Regions from separate parts of the Sphingobacterium sp. UBA865 genome, predicted to be linked through region 1. Evidence: riboswitches for the same ligand, from Rfam matches in the RefSeq annotation. Region 1 holds a riboswitch; each other region holds the start of a gene.

What was found. Region 1 has a riboswitch for S-adenosylmethionine ahead of B2O97_RS22665 (5-oxoprolinase). Riboswitches for the same ligand answer to the same signal wherever they lie in the genome.
Region 2: it holds a riboswitch for S-adenosylmethionine, as region 1 does, so the genes downstream of both, B2O97_RS16140 (methylenetetrahydrofolate reductase) here and B2O97_RS22665 (5-oxoprolinase) in region 1, are expected to answer to the same signal.
Region 3: it holds a riboswitch for S-adenosylmethionine, as region 1 does, so the genes downstream of both, B2O97_RS05615 (O-acetylhomoserine aminocarboxypropyltransferase/cysteine synthase family protein) here and B2O97_RS22665 (5-oxoprolinase) in region 1, are expected to answer to the same signal.
Region 4: it holds a riboswitch for S-adenosylmethionine, as region 1 does, so the genes downstream of both, metE (5-methyltetrahydropteroyltriglutamate--homocysteine S-methyltransferase) here and B2O97_RS22665 (5-oxoprolinase) in region 1, are expected to answer to the same signal.

What each region holds. Positions count from the first base shown of each region.
Region 1 covers NZ_DBGB01000041.1:130,536-135,060, forward strand. The annotation lists gene B2O97_RS22655 (TolC family protein) at 1-794, opposite strand, end outside; gene B2O97_RS22660 (DUF3050 domain-containing protein) at 1,017-1,787, opposite strand; SAM-I-IV-variant riboswitch at 1,998-2,091, shown strand; gene B2O97_RS22665 (5-oxoprolinase) at 2,159-2,422, shown strand; gene B2O97_RS22670 (hypothetical protein) at 2,455-2,760, opposite strand; gene B2O97_RS22675 (DKNYY domain-containing protein) at 3,091-3,969, shown strand; gene B2O97_RS22680 (hypothetical protein) at 3,985-4,293, opposite strand; gene B2O97_RS22685 (hypothetical protein) at 4,325-4,525, opposite strand, start outside.
Region 2 covers NZ_DBGB01000031.1:15,081-19,605, forward strand. The annotation lists gene rimM (ribosome maturation factor RimM) at 1-247, shown strand, start outside; gene B2O97_RS16135 (hypothetical protein) at 358-1,209, shown strand; SAM riboswitch class I at 1,439-1,541, shown strand; gene B2O97_RS16140 (methylenetetrahydrofolate reductase) at 1,612-2,568, shown strand; gene B2O97_RS16145 (DUF2723 domain-containing protein) at 2,812-4,525, shown strand, end outside.
Region 3 covers NZ_DBGB01000012.1:58,838-63,362, forward strand. The annotation lists gene B2O97_RS05610 (FUSC family protein) at 1-597, shown strand, start outside; SAM riboswitch class I at 780-892, shown strand; gene B2O97_RS05615 (O-acetylhomoserine aminocarboxypropyltransferase/cysteine synthase family protein) at 1,148-2,458, shown strand; gene B2O97_RS05620 (homoserine O-acetyltransferase family protein) at 2,492-3,535, shown strand; gene B2O97_RS05625 (homoserine dehydrogenase) at 3,573-4,525, shown strand, end outside.
Region 4 covers NZ_DBGB01000020.1:58,610-63,134, reverse strand. The annotation lists gene B2O97_RS11080 (hypothetical protein) at 1-174, shown strand, start outside; gene metE (5-methyltetrahydropteroyltriglutamate--homocysteine S-methyltransferase) at 274-2,586, opposite strand; SAM riboswitch class I at 2,665-2,768, opposite strand; gene B2O97_RS11070 (response regulator transcription factor) at 2,953-3,642, opposite strand; gene B2O97_RS11065 (sensor histidine kinase) at 3,745-4,525, opposite strand, start outside.

The DNA.
Region 1 (4,525 bases):
TTTAGGAGGGAAAAAGCATGGCTTCGCGCTTCGGCAACAAGCGCTTCATAGCTGGGGTTTTCCACCTGAAACTGCTCGGGCAGGGGCACAATCTCCGCAGTAATACCACCAATTAGCTGCAGCTTCTGATTTGCAGCCTGAATATCATGACCGATCTGCACGAGCAACAGTTCCCGCTTCGAAAGCTCCAACGAAATACGCAAGACGTCACTGTGCAATACAACACCCGCCTTATACAGATGCTCAATCTCCTTGAGCTGTGCCCGTTGATCAGCAATATCCTGCTCGATTAAAGATCGGTTACTATACGACAGTTCCAAATCCAAAAAAAGATTGCAAACCTCCAATTTCGTCTGCGCCGCGGCATTCTTCCAATCGATTCTAGCCAGCTCATTTTCCAATTTTTTGGACTCAATTTTCATCAGGTCCCGATGCCCATTGTAGAGATTCAGATAAAAATCCAAACCGCTATCGTACAAGTAGTGAATGATATCATGCTGGGAGGGTTTATTTAAAAGGCCTTGATCATAAACAGGCATATTACTCGCATAACTGGCAGAAGCTCGGGCGGAAATCTTGGGCAGCAACTCCATGCGTTGCTGCTGTACCGCCACCTCAGTTTCTTTGAGCTGCAAATAAGACTGCTCGATGTATTTACTGTTCTGTAGTGCTTTGTCGATCATGTCTTTCAGGGACATGCGCAAAGAATCGAGGGCGAAGGTGTCCGAAATAGCGAATACTAACAATCCCATGGTTAGTATTCCTTTTGCCCAATAGGGAGGAAAAAAGTTCACGTGTGCTCTATTATTTTTTTGCGTAGCAAACTTAGACACTTATTGGAACTTGGATTTCTTCACAAACGCCAATATGTTATGGAAAAAAGACATTTTTTCATCAATTCAAACAAAAAGACCAATATCTGCCAAGAAGCCCTTACAATATCCTTTTTTACAACACATAAAAAAGGCCTTTCAAATCGTGATTTGAAAGGCCTTTCTCGACGGTATAATAATAAATTATCCGTATAAGGAATCTTCTATTGCATTCCACAACTGGATTCTTTTTTGTAGCGCTATTTTACTGATCTCTTTCATTTCTGTCCATTTAACCTCATCGTCCTTCGCGAGATCTGCGATCATCTGCATCGCCAACGGTCCATGCTCGTCGCCGTCAAGATCAATATGGCGTTGAAAATAATAAATAAAGCTGTCCAGATTGGCTGTAGGAAAGTTTGTTTTAATTTCTTCCAAAATAGAGGTAAACATTCCCGGGATAAGATCTTCGCGTCCAAATGTAAATGCTGCGGCAATTTTATGCACCTCGCCCTCAGCAATCACTTCGAATGTAAAATTCAAAAAGTCTTTGATCCGCTTATCCAATGTGGTCGTTGCAATGACATCGAATATGTTGCTCGATTTTTTGGCTTGAGCAATAAATTTGTTGACCAGATGAAGGTCGGCACCCATGGCATCCATGGCGTCCAGATACATCTCAAAGTGGCTCAAACGGCGGCCATCAATGTATTCATCCGACTCCTCAGCCAAGACAATTTCGTTGATTAGATAGCGTGTTGATGGATGCTCACTCGCAAACCAAGGTAAAGTCGTACAGGTCAATTTAATCTGTAAAGCTTTTAGTAAAGACATAAAATCCCATACAGCGTACACATGCCCTTCTGTAAAAGAACGTAGATTCTTGATCGTTTTGATCTTACGATACAAAGGGTGTTGTAATAATACCTCGCGTTCGGCAGCAATGTATTCGTTAATTTCCGCAATTCTATTCATGGCGCAAAAGTATTGTCTTATCTCTGTTTTTAAAAGTGTTTTCGATGAGATTACAGTAGCATGATAATTTAATTCTCCAGCTATCCGCTTCATAACCAAATCACAGCCAACAACGCGCCTCGCTTTTGATCGCCTTATTCCTGTTGCTAACGTTCATTTACCCTTAAAAACAAAAATATTTTTTATTATAAAAAATAATCTACTATATTTGTAGAGTATTCAGAATTGCATGATGCAATACCAACCGAGTGCAGGCACCGCGGTGGTAAATTAATACGGGTTTCGACCAAAATAAACGTCGCTGAACGATTATTTTCCCCAACAAGATCTGGATACAGTTTATGGTTTTATCCTTTAAATTTTTAAATTGTATGGCTACTACAACAAATCTTTACCAACACTTACTGGAAAAATTCAGTTATTATTCAACAGATGAACTGATCCAGCTCAACAATGACACCATTTTGGGACAAGGCTGGGGTTCAGCCAAGGCAACCTTTAGAACAGCTTTGATCAGTACGTTCTCCAAAAGAGGACTGGATCTTTCCAACATCATTTCCAAGGAAGACGGTTTTACCTCGGTGAAGCATGTTCCTGTACGCTTGGAACAGAATGTCCTGATTCCTTTACAGTAAAGCCCTATAAACGCAAAAAGAGTAGGCCTAGCCTACTCTTTCGTCAATGAGTGGTGATATCTTAATGTATGATTGAGCGAATGGGCTGTTTGTCGAGCGTCGTCTTTGTAGGACGAGAGATCGCCGCAATTTTGAATTTCTGCCACATTCACTTTCTTTCTTACTTTGCTGATGACCTGATTTAATTCCGATTTCCAGTTGCCCGGGTCGCCAAAATCGTCCATCCAATTTTTGTTGATAAACTTTTTGTAGTTCAAAAGCAAAATATACAATTCCTCACCACTACCGGCGCGATTGATTGACGTGCGCCAGTTCTCTAATTTTTCTTTAAAACTCATAACCAGCAATATACAAAAAAAATACGACTTGACCAAATTTTTAGACTTTTACAGTGCGTATTGACAAAGATCTGACAGGACAATCTCCTTTCCTCGCGGTCGCCAATTTCATGAAAACTGTTATCTCTATCCACTGCAGCCTGAGCGCTTAAAAAGTTGTAATTTAGTTGAAGAAATAGCATGCGATACAATGACCCTTCTATTTTCAACCGCAATAGTTCCAAGAAATAAATAATTAATTGATGACTAAACTTTATTATGATTACGGGGTCTCATTAAAAAGAGAAAACATGATTATTTGTTTTCAAATTTAACCCGATGCCCTATATAATGTCAAAATTTACGTTTAAAACCATCCTAGTTCTTTTTATATTAGCTACTGCCACACCTGCGATGTGCGCTAAATTAGCGCATGCTAATCCTGCTACTTTTTTCTTTCAGGAACATCTGGGTGATGGTTACAGCAAAATCGGATCACGCATTTATTATCGTGGCAAAGAAATTCCAAACGCCAATGCTAGTTCGTTTCAATTTTTAGGTTCGGGTTACGCCAAGGATAGCTGGAAGGTATATTTTCGGGGGTCAATACTAACTGATGGCAGCCCATCTACTTTCCAATTTCTTGGAGACGGTTATGCTAGCGATGCCTGGAAAGTTTACTTTTATGGCAAGCCATTGTCAAACGTAACAATTTCTACCTTCAAGACACTGGGAAGTGGTTACAGCAAAGACGCGTGGAAAGTCTACTATTTAGGCAAGGAAATTAATGGGGCAAACGCTTCGAGCTTTGAAAATCTCGGTCGGGGGTATGCGAAAGATAATTGGAACAGCTATTATAGGGGCGAAAAGAACGATAGATTTGCTGATCCTACCACACAGCCTCTTGGCGGTCAATACGCCAAAGACAGCTGGTCTGTGTTTTATAAAAATAAGAAAGTGGAAGGGGCTTCTGCTTCAACCTTTGAATACATGGGTGATGGCTATGCCAAAGACGCTTGGGCAGTTTACTATCAGGGAATAAAAGTTACCGGCGCTTCGGCATCCACCTTTAAAGCACTTGGAGGAGGGTATGCAAAAGACTCCTGGACGGTTTTCTATCGCGGCCAAGAGTTGAAAGGGGCGAGTGCTTCCACCTTTGAATATTTGGATAACGGCTATGCGGGAGATGCATGGAGCAAGTTTTATAAAGGTAAAAAATTGGATAATTGAAAATAGACGACGGGATTATTCTATCGAAAAATTCCAATTTCCTAATACTTTCGGTATCTCCCAGGATTCAGCTTTGGCCTTATAATTATTAAAGTGACCTTTTTCCCAAGTGGTAATATGGTAACCTTTACAGAACTTACAATAATAAGCCCTTTTGCAGGCATCTTTACCCATCCTGTGTTTGATACGTTTACCATCCAGTTTGTTTCTCATCCGGGATCTGAACTTAAAGTGAAGCATTGCCCATTGCGCCTCAATTAAAGAAGGAAATCCAACTTTACCAGTAGCTCGGCATTTCCAGGTATTGTCCCTTACTTTTTCCATAATCTATCTATTAAAGTTTACTTAATATATTTTATTGCTCTTTTTCTATTGGCACCTGCAGCATGACCCATTCCCTGATATGCTTTGCAATCTTGTCGGACACCTCAAAATAGTACCGTCCCTCAAAAGGTATTTTGAGCACGATACGCAATCGGCCCCGTTTCAGTTGCTGGCAAGCTTGGATCATATCCAAAGGTATAGCCTTATCCCGGTCTATCTTTTGTACAAATCC
Region 2 (4,525 bases), on a different contig from region 1:
GCGAGACCCGGATGATTTTAGATATACTGATTTAATCGGATTTTTAGTGATCGATGAAAACCATGGCGAACTGGGGCAAATAACAGATGTTCAGGAATTCCCACAACAATTTGTCGCCACAGTAGATATGGATGGCAAAGAACTGATGTTTCCGCTGTCCGACGATTTGATCTTAGGAATTGATGGCGAAGAGGAGATCATTGAAGTTGAATTGCCTGAGGGATTGGTCGATCTGTATAAGGAATAGGCATATCCCCAAGCTTATTCAATTGAATATCCTATACTTACTATTGCAGTAATTTCTTATCTTGGTCCTTATATATTAATATTACTATTGGGCATAATTATTAATTGATTTTGAAACCGTTATTACTGCTGTTATTCACACTCTCATTGTCTTCGTGTACTTTCTTTGGGAAGAAAAAGGAGTTTCCTGAAGGTAACTACCAAATGATATTGGGCTATCCAAATGATGAGTATCATAAATTAAAAAGAGAATCTCCCCAAAATGTGGAGGCAGATACCTATGGTAATGATCCTATTCTATACCGATCCTTTCTTTCGCTTCATGATAAGGACCAGTTTGTCATGGCGATTGATGATATCTTACTCTTTGGTAAGTACAAATTTGACGGTGATAGATTAGAATTGACGGATGAGAAAAAAGGTAGTGTCGCTTTGGATATTGTTAAAATAAAAAAAGATTTTGTTCAGCTGAGAGGTGATTTTTCACAGTTTAGCTCAGCACGTATACCCACTAGTGAAAGACTTTATATCAACTTTGTGTTAGATAAAACCCTTATCCGGGAAACGCCCAGTAAATTTGATAGCCAAGTGAATTTATGGCGAAATGCTCCGGTAAAATCAGAAAGTGAAAAGGAGATAAAAGCGAGGGCCTTGAATTTCGTAGATTATTCTATCGCTTATTTCCAACACATATCAAGCTCTGGCACCCATCACGATTATCGAATGGATGGTGTCGAATCACCAATTATTTATGCCGAGAATGGCATTGTGCTCAAGGCATGGGCAGATGTTCCTGATTCTTGGAAGGAATTATTTTACAACGAAAAAGAGGCATTAGTCGCCTATCACTATTTATTTGACGGATTTAAATATGGATCGAAAGAAGAGTACCATGTTCGGGGACTCTTATTGATCACATTTTATCTCAAAAATTTACGGAATTCTTTGGCAGCTAATCTTTAGCCAATGTTCTTGTGGCATAGTCAATCTCTTCGCTGTCTATGATCCTCGATCGTTAATTCTACTGGTTTTTCTAGGTCTTTAACTCTTGGTAGCGCGAAGAATCCTGTCGTTGCATGGACACAAAGCTAAAGTGACGTTGAAACATCGTTTATTGAAGTCTTTTTGCTGCTATTTTTGCCTTTTCGAAAAAATATTTTTGTCTTTTGATTTTTTAAAACGATATTAGCAACGCTTATAGAGAAAGGCCGAGGGAATAGACCCGTTGAAGCCTTAGCAACCTGTATTGTTCAAGGTGCTAAATTCTACCCTACTCCATGTGGGAAAGATAAGTTACATGTAGATAAACGATTCCTCGACGTGTGCGTTTCGATGTAAGCCAACCAAACTAAAAACAGTTTTTTAATGAAGATTATCGATCATATCCAGAATGCCAAAGGAAAAACATTGTTTTCTTTTGAGCTATTGCCACCGGCGAAAGGGCAGGGCATCCAAAGTATTTTTAAAACCATGGATGAACTGATGGAGTTTAAACCTCCTTTTATCGACGTCACCTACCATCGGGAAGATTATATCTATAAAGAGCATGCGAGTGGATTACTGGAACGTGTTTCCTATCGTAAACGTCCTGGGACAGTGGCGATATGTGCGGCCATCATGAATAAATATAAAGTGGATGCGGTGCCACATTTGATATGTGGGGGTTTTACAAAAGAGGAAACTGAAAATGCATTGATCGATTTGAACTTCCTGGGGATAGATAACGTTTTGGTGTTGCGGGGTGATGCACGTAAGGGCGATGCCGATTTTATACCAACCGATGGTGGACATGCTTTTGCAACAGACCTATTGGAACAGGTAACCGATATGAATAAAGGAAAGTATCTGCATGAAGACATTATCACGTCGGAAAAGACTGATTTTTGCATCGGAGTAGCCGGGTATCCCGAAAAGCATTTTGAATCTCCAAATTTCAATACTGATTTTAAATATCTGAAACAAAAAGTCGATATGGGAGCAGAGTTTATTGTGACTCAGATGTTCTTTAATGTTGAAAAATACAAGGAATTTGTAACAAAATGTAGGGACAATGGAATCCATGTGCCCATTATTCCGGGATTAAAACCACTGACAACAAAAAAGCAATTGGTGACCTTGCCAAGAATTTTTCATTTAGATATTCCAGAGGAACTGAGTGACGCTGTCGCGGCATGTAAAACGAATGCCGACGTCAGACAGGTAGGTGAAGAGTGGTTGGTACAACAGTGTCAGGAGCTGATTAAATTTGGCGCTCCGGTATTACATTTTTATACGATGAGTAATCCTGGTCCAACAAAGAAGATTGTTGAAAAACTAGCCTAACTCATAAAATGATAAAAAAGGGAGCAGATAAGCTCCCTTTTTTATGATAATATTCATTGTGAAAGCCTGAAATAGGTTGAAAGTCTCGGCAGCGTGGTTTAGGTCGATCTCTATATTCAGTGTTGAATAGCCTGTTTACAGTCAGGTACTGGTGTTAAATAGTGTTAATTCGTGTGTCGGAGTCAGGATAACTTTTTAACTTAAAGTGCTAAAAAGGATTTTAACAATAGACCAATTGACCTTATGACGTACAATAGATTAAATTCTCTACTCGGTTTTGCTTGCGGACTAATTGCCACCTGTGTATATATCGCTACAGTTGAAAAGACGGTAAGCTGGTGGGATTGCGGTGAATTTATAGCCTGTGCCTATAAATTGGAGGTGGCACATCAACCGGGAGCACCATTGTTTCTTCTTATTCAGAATATATTTTCTAATCTCGCTTTAGGGAATAAGGGGCAGATCGCCTATTGGATGAATATAGGTTCTGCAGTTTGCAGTGGAATTACTGTTACCTTTTTATTTTGGACAATAACCGCCATTGCTAAAAAGCTACTCAACAAAGACAAACAAGCTTCTTTGTCAACCTACCTGCAGATCTTCGGCGCAGGAGTTGTCGGTGCAATGGCATTTAGTTTCAGCGATTCATTTTGGTATTCGGCAGTAGAATCTGAAGTTTATGCAATGTCTTCCTTATGTACAGCAGTTGTATTTTGGGCAATTTTAAAGTGGGAAGTCCGTGCAGATGAAGACGGTAGCGATCGTTGGCTGGTTTTTATTGCTTTTGTTATGGGGCTTTCGATCGGAGTGCATCTATTAAATCTTTTAGCAATCCCGGCTATCGCGATGGTTGTTTATTTCCGAAGAGCGAGACAGGTTAATGCGAAAGGGACAATAAAAGCTTTCCTCGTCGGAGTGCTGATCTTGGGGGCCGTTTTGTGGGGAATTATTCAATGGTTAGTCGGTCTAGCGGCTAAAGTGGATCTCGTATTTGTGAACTCATTGGGAATGGGATTTGGTACCGGAATTTTTTTCTCGTGCCTATTATTGGGGGGATTGATAATTTACGGTCTATATTATTCCTATAAAAAGCAGAAATATACACTCAATACAGCCTTGCTGGTTCTTTGTTTTGTTTTATTTGGATACAGTTCCTACACCATGGTCATGATCCGAGGGAAAGCAAATCCATCCTTGAACAATAATGCGCCGGATAATGTATTTTCTTTTTTAGGATATTTGAGCCGTGAACAATATATACGGGAACCGTTACTCAAAGGACCTTATTATGACTCGCAAGTGGTTGGCGTCGATAGTAAGACGAGCTATCGGAAAGATAAGTCGGAGTATGTTCCCTTCACACAGGTAGACAAATATCAATTTGATAAGGAAACCTTTTTCCCGCGTATCTATAGCCAAGATGGAAGCCATCAAGCTTATTACAGAAGTTACCTCAATTTGAAAGAAGGGCAACAGCCAACGTTTTCCGATAATTTTAAGTTCTTTTTTAATTTTCAACTGGGAGATATGTATACCCGATATTTCTTATGGAATTTTGTGGGTAGACAGAATGACAGGCAAGGATATGGGACCTATAGTGACGGCAACTGGTTGTCGGGGATCAGACCATTGGATAATTGGCGTTTAGGGGGGCAAGATAAAATATCTCGATCGCAGGAGCATGACCCGAGCCGGAACACTTATTTTTTTCTTCCACTGCTACTCGGAATAGCTGGTGCGATCTGGTTGTACCGAAACAATAAACCTTATACCTTGGTACTGACCTTGCTGTTTGTGTTTACGGGGGTAGCGATCGTAGTTTATCTCAACCAAACTCCTATGCAACCCCGGGAACGAGATTATGCTTACGTGGGGTCTTTCTATGCTTTTGCGATCTGGATTGGGCTGGGAGTAATAGCATTTGTTCGGTTTTTCAACCGTTTTGTACAAACACGTT
Region 3 (4,525 bases), on a different contig from region 1:
ATAGCTGCATTGGGTCTTTTTGGATTCTTTTTGTTCAACCGATCTAACTATATGGTCAGTGTCATCTTCATTACCTTGGGAATTGTGATTGCACTCAATCTGTTCGAAGGCAACATCAATCTCATTTTAGGCAGCCGAATACTTTTCACACTGATTGGAGCATTCTTGGCTATAGCGGGTTATTTCTTGATACCTGTACGCCAGAGCACAGGCATGGTTCAGCTGGCAAAAGAGGTATCCCTTTACAACGCGCATTATTTCCAGATCATCAATAACCGTCTGTCGGACGAAAGACAAAGTTCGTTTGATATACGACTGGCTCGTAAAAAGGCGCAGACCGCCATGGCCCTGTTTTCAGACGCCATTAATCAAATGAAAAAAGAACCCGAGCACAAATGGATGGATTGGTCACATATTCACCATTTTCAGGCACTCGCATATCAGGTCAATTCCCATTTGGTGGGCCTCTCGCTATCGTTAAACAAAAAGACGAATCGCCACCTCGCCTATGATATCCATAGTAGAATCGATGCGCTTAAACCTCTTCTAACAGATTTAAATCAAACTGCAGAACGGATTAATTTAAAGAAATCATAATACCCGATTGACAGTTACTTTTGCGGTTTCATCGGAAGATATGCGATGCCAATCGGCATGTTATTCAAAATTCCTTTAACTAAAAAACACCATTTCTTTTGCTTTAATAAAAAAAGAGTTTATATTTGTGTCGTCTTCGAAAGAAGATTTCTAATCAACACCTCCCTTCATCAGTAGGTCTTGATTTATAAAGAAGTGGCGAGAGACTGGCTCAATGACCCACTGGCAACCTTCAATTTGTTTGAAAAGGTGCCAATTCCTGTCCAAAACAATATCGTTTTGGAGCATATAAATGACATAAGACAATGATTATTAAATTACTGAAGTCCATTAAAAATTCAGGTTCAACACAAGTGAACCGCACGATAAGCGAAAGTGTAACCCATCGTACAATTGTATCGATGCGAATGCGTATGCATATGCACTTCCATGCTTGTTAAAAATCATTTCCGTTTTCTTGGATAAAGATTTAACAGACCCTTCAAGGAGGTGTGTATGCTTCTCTTTTTACTTTGCAATTTCTTTTTGAACCCTTAAAATCTGATATATTATGTCTTCAAACAAAAATTTAAAATTCGAAACTCTTCAGGTTCACGCTGGCCAAGTCGCTGACCCTACTACGGGATCTAGAGCAGTTCCTATATATCAAACAACATCTTTTGTATTTGAAAATGCCGAACACGGCGCAAACTTATTTGCATTAAAGCAGTTCGGTAATATTTATACACGGATTATGAACCCTACTACGGATGTTTTCGAACAACGTATTGCGGCACTGGAAGGTGGAGTTGCAGCTGTTGCTGTTGCATCCGGCCAGGCGGCACAGTTTATAGCTTTAAATAATATTTTGGAAAGTGGTGACAATTTTGTTGCGGGATCCAACTTATACGGCGGTACATTCAACCAGTTTAAAGTTTCTTTTAAGCGCCTAGGCATCGAAGCTCGTTTTGCAACAGACGCCGAAGCAGATAAAATTGAAGCGCTCATTGATGATAAAACAAAAGCAATCTATGTTGAAACAATCGGAAACCCAAGTTTCAATATTCCCGACTTTGAAAAAATTGCTGCCGTAGCAAAAAAATATGACTTACCATTAATCGTCGACAATACTTTTGGAGCCGGAGGTTATTTATTTAAACCTCTGGAGTATGGTGCAAACGTGGTTGTTGAATCGGCAACTAAATGGATCGGTGGACATGGCACAAGCATTGGCGGTGTCATCGTCGACGGCGGAAACTACAATTGGGGCAATGGAAAATACCCGCAATTTTCCGAACCATCTGAAGGCTATCATGGTTTAGTATTTTCCGAAGTTTTCGGTGAAAGCGGACCATTCGGAAATATTCAATTTGCCATTCGGGCGCGTGTGGAAGGGCTCCGGGATTTCGGACCAGCACTCTCCCCTTTCAATTCATTTTTATTATTACAAGGACTTGAAACCTTGTCTTTGCGGGTGCAACGCCATGTAGACAACACTTTAGAGGTCGCAAAATGGCTTGAGGCGCATCCACAGGTAGAAAAAGTAAACTATCCGGGATTAGAAAGCTCTCCGAGCTTCGCTAACGCACAAAAATACCTTAAAAATGGCTATGGCGCGGTACTTTCTTTCCAGCTTAAAGGTGACGCAGCGCAAAAGGCCAATAGCTTTATCGACAGCTTAGAATTGATCAGTCATTTGGCCAATGTTGGTGATACGAAGTCATTGATTATTCATCCAGCAGCTACAACCCATCAACAATTGAGTGATGAAGATCAAGCCAATGCCGGAGTCTTCAAAGGCTTATTACGTCTTTCTGTAGGAATAGAGCATATTGATGATATCAAAGCTGATTTACAACAAGCTTTTGATAAAATTAAATAATCAGATTTTTTCGGCTTAAAACTTAAACGTAAAATGAGTAAGCATATATATCTGCACCCGGAGCCTTTTGTATTTGAAAATGGAAGAGAGCTTACTGATTTACAAATCAGTTATGAAACATTTGGCAAACCCAACGCAGATCGCAGCAATGTGATCTGGGTTTGCCATGCATTAACGGCCAATGCAGATGTGCTGGATTGGTGGTCCGGTCTTTTTGGAACAGGTGAGTTGTTTGATGCAAACGATTATTATATTATTTGTGCCAATGTCATAGGATCAGCATATAATAGCAGTAATCCGCTATCTGTAAACCCAGCAACCGGACAACCCTATTACCTATCTTTCCCCGAATTCACAGTGAGGGATTTGGTCAACGCACATCAAGCCCTTGCGGACCACCTGGAAATCAAACAAATAGAGATCCTTATCGGGGGGTCATTAGGCGGTCAACAAGCATTGGAATGGGCCGTATCGCACAGTATAGCCATCAACCATCTCATCGTGGTTGGAACAAATGCCGTCCACTCACCATGGGGTATTGCATTCAATGAAAGTCAACGTCTGGCCATTACAACTGATCGAACCTTTTACGCCAATCACCCTGATGGTGGAGCTAAAGGATTGAAAGTTGCACGCGCTATGGCACTGTTGTCTTACCGCAACTATACAACGTATGCCAACACGCAAAAGGAAGATGATAAGGAAAAACTCGATCATTATAAAGCATCCTCCTATCAGAACTATCAGGGTGAAAAATTGGTGAAACGCTATAATGCGTACAGCTATTATTTCCTGACCAAAGCAATGGACAGCCACAATTTAGGTCGGGGAAGACGATCTATTGAATCTGCTTTGGCGAGCATTGATTGTCCAACTTTAGTCCTGAGCGTTAATACAGATTTGTTGTTTCCGCCACAAGAGCAACAATTCATCGCGCAACATGTTCCCAATGCCCATTATCAAGAGATTGAATCGACCTATGGCCACGATGGCTTTTTGATCGAAACAAAAAAACTCACAAAAATCATTAGCAGCTTTCTGCGGGAACAAAAAGAATACATAAACGAATTAGTATAAGAGAGTAAATAATATATAAGAGAATTTAAGAAGAGATATGAGTAATAAATTAACAATAGGGATGTTTGGGTTTGGTGTCGTAGGCCAAGGTCTTTACGATATCATCAAAACCAAAGATCTTAATCTGGAGATCAAGAAATTTGTCATTAAAAACGGAGATAAAAAACGCTCGCTACCAGCAGATTTATTCTCTACCGATGCCGAAACAATTTTAGGTGATCCAGAAATTAATACTGTTGTCGAACTAATCGATGATGCCGAAGCAGCATACCAACTAACTGTTCGTGCTTTGAAATCGGAGAAAAATGTGGTATCTGCCAATAAAAAAATGATTGCCAGCCATTTGGAAGAGCTGGTTGATATCCAACATGAATACGGGACCAGTTTATTATATGAAGGTGCCGTTTGCGGAAGTATTCCCATTATACGGAATTTAGAAGAATACTATGACAATGAATTACTGCATTCTGTCGGCGGTATTTTTAATGGATCTTCCAACTACATTTTATCTAAAGTTTTCAACGAAAATCAGCAATATACAGATGCTTTAAAGAAAGCACAAGAACTTGGTTTTGCAGAAACAGATCCAACGCTGGATGTAGGTGGATTTGACCCCAAATTTAAGGTATGTATTGTTGCTTCGCATGCGTACGGTATCTATGTCAAACCAGAAGATGTGTTCAATATTGGTATTGATAAATTGGGACAGCAAGATATTCGTTTTGCGAAAGAAAAGAACCTCAAGATCAAATTGATACCGACGGCAAAAGAGATCGACGGCGACAAAGTTGTACTTTATGTATTACCACGCCTAGTAGGCAAAGACAGCATGCTCTATAATGTAGAAAATGAGAACAATGGAGTATTGGTGAAAGCGGCCTTTGCAGACGAACAATTTTTCTATGGTAAAGGAGCAGGTGGCCACCCAACAGGTTCTGCTGTGCTATCGGATATCGCGGCTCTTCGCTATGGATACCGCTATGAGTATAA
Region 4 (4,525 bases), on a different contig from region 1:
ATGAGAAAATACAAAAAGGCATTGAAGGCGTTAAAAAAGGCTAAACTTGAAAATGTTGACCTCGATTTTTCGTCAAGCCTGAAGGCGATTGAAGATCGGATTAAAGGAAAACAGGAAATTAAGAACGGGAACGAAAAGGAAAACAAGAAAGAACGGAAGAACAGCCGAAAATAATCTCACCTTATTCGGATAACAGTTTTTATTTTGAACGAAGCCCAATAAAGAAGCCCTAGCTGAAATTTCAGCTAGGGCTTTATCAATATAGTTTAAGAATTATTCTGCTCTTAAGATTTTCGCAGCCTCAACCATAGACTCTAAAGCCGCTTTGGTTTCTGGCCAAGCACGAGTTTTCAAACCACAGTCAGGATTAACCCAAAGTTGTTCTGCTGGAACTACTGCTTTTGCTTTGCGCAATAGATCTACCATCTCATCTTTGCTTGGAACACGTGGTGAGTGAATGTCATAAACACCTGGACCAATATCATTTGGATATTTGAAATCACCGGCGAAAGCATTCAATAATTTCATTTGAGAACGTGAAGTCTCAATCGTGATAACATCGGCATCCATTGCAGCGATATCTTCGATCACATTATTGAACTCAGAATAACACATGTGTGTGTGAATCTGTGTATCGTCTTCAACATTTGATGAAGAGACACGGAAAGCACGTACTGCCCAGTTCAAGTAATCTTTTTGATCAGCTTTACGTAACGGTAATCCTTCACGGATAGCTGGTTCATCGATTTGTATGATTTTGATACCTGCTTTTTCCAAGGCTTGTACTTCATCCAAGATCGCCAATGCAATTTGGTAAGTCGTTGTTGAGCGCGGTTGATCGTTACGTACGAAAGACCATTGTAAGATTGTTACAGGACCAGTCAACATACCTTTAACCGGACGATTTGTCAATGATTGTGCATATGAAGACCAACGGACAGTCATATCTTCAGGACGGTATACGTCACCATAGATAATCGGAGGTTTTACACAACGTGAACCGTAAGATTGTACCCAACCATTTTGTGTGAAAGCGTAACCAGCCAATTGTTCACCGAAGTATTCAACCATGTCATTACGTTCGAATTCGCCGTGTACTAATACGTCGATATCCAATTGCTCTTGAAGACGGATGGTGTTTTCTGTTTCTTCTGCGATTGCTTTATCGTATTCTGCCTGCGTAATAGCACCCTTTTTCAGATCTGCTCTCCATTTACGAACATCTTTCGTTTGTGGGAATGAACCGATAGTTGTGGTCGGGAACGCCGGTAAGTTGAATTTCGCTTGTTGCGCTGCTTTACGGTCTGCAAATGCTGAAGTGCGTTTTGCATCGTCATCAGTAATATTGCTTGTACGTGTTTTAACCTCTGGTTTGTGGATCAATGGAGAGGTACGGCGGCTTTCAGCAGCCGCTTTGTTCGCTTCGAAGCGTTTTGCTGTTTCAGCATCAACTTCTCCCTCCGCTAGTACGGCTAAGTCTTTTACTTCAGCTAATTTTTGTTTAGCAAATGCTAACCAGTTTTTTACTTCAGCTGGTAGCGATTGTTCATTGTGTTCATTGTCTAAGTCAAAAGGAACGTGCAACAGTGATGAAGAAGGAGCTACCCATACACGGTCTTTTCCTAATGCATCAACAGCCTGTTTGATTTTAACCAATGATTTTTCGTAATCATTTTTCCAGATGTTACGGCCTTCAACAATACCTAAAGATAATGTTAATGAAGCAGGAACTTTAGCCAATACCGTATCCAATTGATTTTCACCGCGTACCAGATCCAAATGTAAAGCATGGATAGGTAGGTTAACTGCGATATCTTCGTTGTCTTTTAAAGATTCGAAGTAAGTCGTTGCGATTAATTTGATATTTTTTGCTGCTGCAGCTAATTTTTCGAAAGTAGGTTGATATAAAGCTTTTACTTTAGCATCTAAATCCAATGCTAAGAAAGGCTCGTCAATCTGAACATATTGTGTACCAGCATCAGCTAGTTTAGTTAGTATTTGCTCATATACTGGAATAAGTTTATCCAATAAATCGATACGGTCGAAGCCAGCTTCTTTTTCTTTACCGATCAAAAGGTATGTAATAGGACCTAATAGAACTGGTTTAGTATCGATGCCCAATGATTTTGCTTCGTTGTATTCATTTAAGAATTTTTCGGAAGTCAATTTGAATTCTTGATCTTTGGTGAATTCTGGTACCATGTAGTGGTAGTTCGTATCCAACCACTTGGTCATTTCCATTGCAGTCACGTCGATTCCTTCTTGTTGGAAACCGCGCGCCATGGCAAAATATAGATCTAAACTGTAATTGTTGTCTACTTTATTCAATAAAGAATGGTAGCGAGCAGGAATTGCACCAACAGTGAGGGTTAAATCCAATACTTGATCGTAAAAAGAGAAATCATTGGAAGGGATCAAATCTATTCCAGCATCTTTTTGTGTTTTCCAATTGCCTTCACGAATTTTTTTTGCTGTGTCCAATAATTCCTCAACAGAAGATTTTTTAGCCCAATAGGCCTCATTGGCTTTTTTCAATTCGCGGAACGCGCCCACACGAGGGTAACCTAAATTGTTAGTCAATAACATAATGAATGTTTTTAATATTTCTTTTTCAACTATATTTCTTGCTAGAGAGAGAAGGACACACTAGAATTTGGTGACTTCGGCTTATCATTCCCATATCAAGTAGGGTAGAATTTAGCACCTTGTCAAGGGACAGGTTGCTAAGGCTTCATCGGGTCTATTCCCTCTGCCTTTCTCTATAAGCGACGCTAAGTTAGAACATTTCTTTTTGAAATGCAAATTTTTTATAAAAGTGCGTCAATTTTTTATATTCTACTAAGGATGAAATTGTTTTGTTCTTTTATTTTCATCCACGAATTCGAGTAAGTCACGCTTGAATACGTGTGTAGCATAAAAAGGGGAATGACTATATTTTTCATTCCCCTTTTTTTAGCTGACCAAAAGTTTGTAACCTTTTCCGTGCACATTGACAATTTCAACTTTGCTATCTTCTTTTAGATATTTACGAAGTTTACTGAGAAATACATCCATACTTCTACCCGTAAAATAGTTATCATCATGCCATATTTTTAACAACGCTTCTTCCCGGGTCAGCACATCATTTTTCTTTAAGCAAAGCAAGCGGAGTAGTTCAGCTTCTTTCGTGGAGAGTTTTTGCATCTGTCCTTTGTAAGAAATCTGCTGACTTGTATAATCAAAGAAATAATCGCCAATTTCAAATTTATCCGCAACCACTTCTTCTTCTTTGTCTCGAACACTGCGTTTCAGCAAAGCATTGATGCGGAGCAATAATTCTTCCACTCGAAAAGGCTTGGTGATATAATCATCTCCTCCTAGCTCAAAGGCTTCGGTCTTATCTTCCATCATCCCCTTTGCTGTGGCAAAGATAATAGGAACAGTATTGTTTGTTTTTCTGATTTCACGTCCAACTGTAAATCCGTCCTTTTTTGGCATCATGACATCAAAAATACAAAGGTCGTAGTTATTTTTTTTGAATTGAGAAATCGCTTCATCTCCATCCGTGCATAATGTGACGTCAAATTTTCCCTTTAATTCGAGATAGTCTTTTAAAAGATCCCCCAAATTAGGATCATCTTCTGCTAATAATATCTTTTGCATAATGAATATATTAATTTTCACCAATGTCCCTTGATGCTGATAAATCAGCCTTCCTCAACCTTTGAAATTTTTTAAAGAGGAAATATACAAAAAAGGAACGTTTTATTTTTTAATAGGCAAAATTACTTCAAAGGTCGTGCCTTTATCTTTTTCACTTTTAACTGTAATTTTTCCGTTCAGCCTTCTCAGAATGTCCTGTACATAACTTAAGCCAAGGCCAAATCCTTTGACATTATGAACATTCCCAGTTGGAATACGGTAAAACTGGTCGAAAATCTTTTGCAGGTGATCCCGGCTCATCCCAATACCATTGTCGGCTATGGTGACAACAATGGTGTCGCCAACATTTTTTGAATTGATGTTGACATGTAAATCTCCTTTGCTGTACTTGATGGCATTATCCAAAAGATTGTAAAATACATTGGAAAAATGTAACTCATCACCAACGACAACATCCTTGGTCGCTGCAAGATCTATACTGAATTTCCCGCCAATATTTTGCATCCGTAGCTGCATACTGTCCGTTACTGCCGAAACAAGATCATTGATGCATACTTCTACCTGGTCGAGTTTTAGCGTTTCTTTTTCTAGTCTTGCCAAATCGAGCACACGTTCAATATGATTTCCGAGTCTAACATTTTCGTCGTAGATGATATTAGCCAATTTCTGAACGCGCTTGTGGTCGGCATTGATGTCTGGATCTTTAAGTGACTCACTGGCAATCATAATTGTTGCAACAGGTGTTTTAAACTCATGCGTCATGTTGTTGATGAAATCCGTCTTCATTTCCGAAACTTTCTTTTGTCTGAAGATGATAATCAGTGTATAAGCAAAACACCCCACCAACAAGAAAAGCAGTGCCAGCATGGGCAGCAACAGATAG